One region of the Paenibacillus sp. FSL L8-0663 genome, then DNA from elsewhere that is predicted to be linked to it. Evidence: riboswitches for the same ligand, from Rfam matches in the RefSeq annotation. Region 1 holds a riboswitch; the other holds the start of a gene.
The links. Region 1 has a riboswitch for cyclic di-AMP ahead of MKY75_RS00140 (3D domain-containing protein). Riboswitches for the same ligand answer to the same signal wherever they lie in the genome.
Positions count from the first base shown of each region.

Region 2: linked by a shared signal. The riboswitch ahead of MKY75_RS13135 (3D domain-containing protein) and the one ahead of MKY75_RS00140 (3D domain-containing protein) in region 1 are both predicted to bind cyclic di-AMP.

Region 1 is NZ_JBBOYM010000001.1:28,628-31,748, forward strand. Features, by position in the region: gene MKY75_RS00130 (HD domain-containing protein) at 1-359, shown strand, start outside; gene MKY75_RS00135 (TatD family hydrolase) at 402-1,172, shown strand; cyclic di-AMP (ydaO/yuaA leader) riboswitch at 1,374-1,656, shown strand; gene MKY75_RS00140 (3D domain-containing protein) at 1,928-3,076, shown strand.
Region 2 is NZ_JBBOYM010000001.1:3,073,161-3,076,281, forward strand. Features, by position in the region: gene MKY75_RS13130 (polysaccharide deacetylase family protein) at 1-621, shown strand, start outside; gene MKY75_RS13135 (3D domain-containing protein) at 815-1,483, opposite strand; cyclic di-AMP (ydaO/yuaA leader) riboswitch at 1,490-1,658, opposite strand; gene MKY75_RS13140 (amino acid ABC transporter ATP-binding protein) at 1,889-2,611, opposite strand; gene MKY75_RS13145 (ABC transporter substrate-binding protein/permease) at 2,598-3,121, opposite strand, start outside.

The sequences.
Region 1 (3,121 bases):
GTTTTATGGACCGTAGATTGTATAAATATGTAGAGATTGAAAATATGGATACAGATACCATTGACAGTATTCGCGAAGCTTTGAAAGAGGCTGGTTTGCACCCTGAATATGATTTTGAAATTGATTTTCCAACAGATCTTCCTTATGATGTGTTTCGGCAGGGTGGCTCGACGGACAACCAGATTTTACTGCTTGGACGTCAGGGCGAGGTGAGTGAAATATCCGAAGTTTCGGAAATTGTGCGCTCAATAAGTGGTATTCACCGAGGAAAATATCATATGTATTTTCCCCAGAATAAATTGAACGCGGTAAAAGACAGGCTTCCTGCCGAAATAAGGAATTATTTTGTCAAAGAATAGACAACTATATAGAAATGTAAGTAAAAAAAGGAGATGTAAGCCTTGGAATTATTCGACACTCATACTCACTTGGATGCGCCACAATTTGACGAAGATCGTGAAGAAGTTATAGCACGTGCTGTCGAATCAGGAGTAACGCGGATGATCAATATCGGATTTAATCGTGAGACCATTCCATCCACCATGAAATTGGCCGAGACGTACGATTTTATTTATGCGGCAGTTGGATGGCATCCGCAGGATGCGATTACAATGCAGGAGGGCGATCTAGAATGGATTGCATCGTTATGCAGTCATAAGAAGGTTGTAGCCATCGGGGAGATCGGTCTGGATTATTATTGGGATACATCACCGAAGGATGTGCAGCATCGGGTGTTTCGAAACCAAATTGGTCTGGCTCGTGAGCTCAAAATGCCTATTGTTATTCATAACCGGGATGCACATGAAGATATTGTTAAGATTTTGCGCGAGGAAAAAGCGAGTGAGATTGGCGGAGTCATGCATTCCTTTTCGGGTAGCTGGGAGACAGCCAAAATGGTGCTGGATATGGGATTTCATCTTTCCTTCGGTGGTCCAATAACGTTCAAAAATGCCAAGCAGCCAAAAGAGGTGCTCGCACAGGTGCCGCTGGACCGTCTGCTCATTGAAACTGATGCTCCCTATCTGACGCCTCACCCGTTTCGTGGGAAGCGAAATGAGTCTGCACATGTGAGACTGGTGGCAGAGGCTGCAGCCCAAATCAAGGGGATTACAGTGGAGGAATTAGTGTCAATAACGACCCGAAATGCCCTGGAACGATTTGACATTCAATGAAAAAGTGAAGAAATCGATCAAAATAAAGAGATAGACGAAGCTAATCATGAATTTGTTGCAGGAAACTCGAGAATATTACAATATTTTAACCGAATATTTTAAAAAATGTACTTGAAACCTGCTTTACAACATGCATAGAAACAGGATATCATCTTTTCAGTGAATTGTTGTTTGAATGTAAACATCAACAAGTCATTTCATGAACCAGTCTCGCTGAGTCCCTTTTACAGGGAACGGGGGAACCGATATGGCTTACAGTACGTCCGGCGTATGTGCAAGAAGGGAACGTCTCTTCCGCCAGCCGGCTCGACCTAAATTCTTTTCCCGGATGGGATTGAACAGGTGGAGGAGCCGTATTTCGATTTCTTTCTGGGTCTTCGGGGTGAATGTGAAGGCGACCGCCATGAGCGGTTGACCCAAGCTAGGGCGACTCTCTACGTCCGAACCCGACAGCTAACCCCGTAAGCGTAACAAGAGAGAAGCCATCTCGTGCATGAGTTTTCCCGCATATTCACACATGCCGGAAGCCACGAAAGAGCTCTCTAGTCTCTTTCTCTGGCTTTTTTTGTTGTGAATAAAAGAAAATCTGTCATCATACTGTGGTTAAACAGGGGAGGACAGCATGCCGCGAAGACGGGTACATGGTGCAGGACAGTCGTAGTTTGGGCTTGTCTTGTAGAAAATCTGTTATAGTCACGTCAAATCTCAACTATGTCTTACTCCAGACGGCGGGCTATGTAAGGAGGACGGAGGAAATGGGCATTTTCCAAAAAAAGGATACCCATGAGTCACGCTCATCCAGCATGTCTTACGTATTGCGTTGGAAGCAAGAGAATGTGCGCCAGGCTGCTTTGGTTGCTATTTTTCTAATCGCGCTAACGATTATGATTTCAATTCTGATGTACACGCAATCTAAAAAACAAGTCTTTTTTGTCATCGATGGCAAGGCATCTGCGGTAGAAACCCGGGAATCCAAGCTTCAAGATTTGCTGAGCGAGCATTCCATTTCACTTCAGCCGCATGATACAGTTTCCATGCCGCTAAATGGAGCAATACAGGATGGGGATCGCGTAGTCATTAAACGTGCCAATCAGGTTAAAGTATCTTCAGGCAATGAGACGAAAAAGCTGTACACAACAGAAAATACAGTAGAAGGTGCCATTCGTACCTCGGGCTATAAATTATCGTCAACGGATAAAGTTTATCCTGCGTTGGATGCCTCTGTTTCGTCTAACATGGACATAAAAATCGTCCGTGTGAAGAAACAGCAGGTCGAACAGAAAAAACAGGTGCCTTATCAGGTCATCAAAACGGCCGATCCGAGTCTTTATAAAGGCGATAATCGGGTCATTCAAAGTGGCAAATCGGGTGTGGTCGTCCAGCACGTTCAAAAGGTATATCATGATGGAAAATTGGTATCCAAACAGCTGGTTAACAAGGAAGTTGCACAAAACCGTGTGGATAAGGTCATTGCGGTAGGAACGAAGAAAAAACCGGTCGTTCTTGCTGCTTCCGTCGGTCCCAATGATGCGGTTAAGGCAACAACGGTTAGTTCGGGCAGTGCTGTCCGTAAAGCAGGCGTAAATTTTAAGTATAGCAAAGTTTTACAAAATGTCTCCATGACGGCATATTCCTCACAGGAGCCAGGTATCGGTACACGTACTGCATCCGGCGCACGTGTCACGGAAGGACGCACCATCGCGGTCGATCCGAGTGTAATTCCAATCGGTTGGTGGGTGTATATCGAAGGGGTGGGCTTCCGCCGTGCGGAGGATACCGGTGGCGCGATTAAAGGCCACAAAATCGATGTGTATTATGAGAGTTTGAGCCGAGCCAACCAATTTGGTCGTAAGCACGGTAAAACCGTATATGTTATCGGACCGGTAAAGCCTGAAATCAACTAAAACAGGTTGTGTATATTGAGGGCAATGCGATAGTATTAACAACAT
Region 2 (3,121 bases), 3.0 Mb from region 1:
GACATTTTTAAAATGTGCGGCCCACACACCCGCCAAATTGCCTTAACCTTTGATGATGTGCCCGATTCTAGGTATACGCCGCAGGTTTTGGACGTATTACACGCCAACGGTATCAAAGCCACCTTTTTCATCGTCGGTCACCGTGCGGAAAAGCATCCGGGGATTATACGTCGTATTATCCGTGAAGGCCATGCTATAGGAAATCATTCCTATACTCATCCGGATTTTAGGAAGGCTACACCAGAACGCTTTCGCAACCAGATTACAAAAACAGAACGTATTTTACAAGCCAGCGCAGGTTTTCGCCCCAAGTTGATTCGTCCACCCTACGGTGAAATTACAGAGCCTCAAATAAAGTGGGCACGTCGTCATGGCTACATGATTGTCAACTGGAATGTAGACTCTCTCGACTGGAAGGGACTAAGTAAAACACAAATTCAGCGAAATGTGATTCCAGCTACAGGGCCTGGCTCTATTATTTTAATGCACGCTGGTGGAGGTCAAAGTTCCAACTTGCAAGGCACTATCCAAGCTTTGCCGGGTCTAATTCACTCTCTAAAAGCTAAGGGCTACAAATTTGTGACAGTCCCCCGGCTACTCCACACATCGGAACGAAAATAACAGTATGTTTATAATTGAGGTCCAAGCTAAAGCAACGTAAAAAGGCTGTCTTACCAGCAGAAGTATTCTGCTCGTCAAGACAGCCTTTTTACGGATAGGACCTGATAAGAGTCCGACCTAGATATATACGGATATAGGCGTTATGTTTACATAATATATATTATGTTTAATTAAACTGTATATACGTACAATGCTATTTATCAATAACGTACAGCTTCACATTTTGAAATCCAAAGTCGTTCACAAATGATTTGTTGCCTGGAATAAAGATATCAATCCGCTTTCCTGTAATGGCGCTGCCCTGATCGCGAGCGACAGCTACAAAAGAATGATCCGGCAAACCTGGATGGGAGTAGCCTGTAACCAGTACTTTCGTGCCCATCGGAATGACGTTAGGATCTACCGCAATTGTACCTAGTTTAAGCGGATTGCCGTAGTAGTCCACTGCGCCCCATTTACCATTCTCATCGGCTGCGGCAGAATACGCTGAAGCCTTAACGTCAACTATTTTGCTATAGTTGAATGTTTTACCCCAAGCTTCAATCGTTGGCGCCTCATTCGCTGCTGCTTTCTCCGTAAGAAGCTGCGGCTTCGATTCCGAAGCTGCCTTTACACTTTTTTCGCCAGGCACCTTAATTTGCAGACCTGCATATATATTGCTGGAGGCAATGTTTGGGTTAGCCTTTGTTAGCTCGTCTACCGATACTCCATAACGCTGAGCAAGCAAAAAGAAGGTATCGCCCTCTTTGGCAGTGTGAAGCGAGGCAGCATCCGCTATTCCAGCTGTCTGTGCCAACCCTGCAATAGCTGCGGCAAGCACCGCAATTTTCATCGTTTTACCAATATGTTTTAAATGTTTCAAAGATATGTACCTCCTCTTTTATGCCTGCGAAGTTAGCTGTCGGATTCGGACTCAGGAGAAGCCCTATGCTCGTGCAATTCACCCCTAGGCATATTCCTCATCGTCTTATGACGTATCGGAATGGCTGCCGTTGTTACGTCCCCCGCACTTCCCATAGTTTGGGCCAGCATTTCAGCGCTTGTCTAACCGCATGCTGTCCCGGTAAGTTTTGGCTTACTGCATAATATCACAATTTTGTAACCTTATCCGCATGAAAATGTTGGGAACCCTGAACATCATACTACACTCGTTACAATTTTGTCATCAAGAAATTTATATTTGTTACGAAAGTATGGGGAAATGGTGACAAAAAAAGAAAAGCCCTCCGTCAACGGAGAGCTCTTTTATGATTAGATCAGTACTTTCTTACAATACTTTGGCAAGAAAATCACGAGTGCGATCATGGCTTGGAGTGCCAAATACCTGGTCTGGTGCACCCTGCTCCACAATTTGACCGTTATCCATAAAGATAATTCGATCGCCTACCTCGCGGGCAAAGCCCATTTCATGCGTTACAATTACCATTGTCATACCGCCTTCGGCGAGCTTCTTCATTACATCCAGAACCTCTCCAACCATTTCAGGGTCCAATGCAGAAGTCGGCTCATCGAACAGCATTACGTGCGGCTGCATGGCCAAAGCACGCGCAATCGCAATACGTTGCTTCTGACCACCGGATAGCTGGTTCGGATAGGTATTCTTCTTATCCTCGAGCCCCACGGTACGCAGGAGTTCTAATGCAATTTTTTCCGCTTCCTTACCTGACTGTTTTCTAACCTGCGTCGGTGCAAGCGTCAGGTTCTGCAACACTGTTTTGTGTGGGAACAGATTAAAATGCTGGAACACCATCCCCATTTTTTCCCGGGTTACATTAATATTATGACCACGAGCTGTAATCGGCTCGCCCTCAAATAAAATCTCCCCATCCGTCGGCTGTTCTAACAGATTCATACAACGCAAAAACGTACTCTTCCCCGAACCGCTGGGACCGATGATAACGACAACTTCTCCTTTGGCGATATCTATATCAATGCCTTTTAAAATCTCATTCTTGCCGAACGATTTACGCAATTGTTTAACGGTGATCACTGGCTCTCAACTTCCTTTCCCATAAACCAAGCAGCTTAGACAAGCTGAATGTCATTACAAAATAAATAGCGGCTGTGATTATGAACGGACTTAATCCTTCATAGGTAATATTCTTAATGACCTGGGCTTGATACATAATATCCACCATACCAATAGTCGAAATAATGGAGGATTCTTTAATAATTGTAATAAACTCATTACCGATAGCAGGTAAAATAGATTTAAACGCTTGCGGCAAAATGACGTGACGCATAGCTTTGCCTCGTCCCATACCCAATGAGCGTGCAGCCTCCATCTGTCCACGGTCTACTGCCTGGATACCTGCACGGAAAATTTCAGCCAGATATGCCGAGCTATTCAGAGACAATGTGATTATACCGGACTGGAGTGGAGTAAAATTGACACCCAGCGTCAAAGCAATCCCGTAGTGAATGATCATGAGCTGCACCAGCATAGGTGTGCCACGCAGGATCTCCACATATGTGGTACCTAACCACTCAATGATGCGTA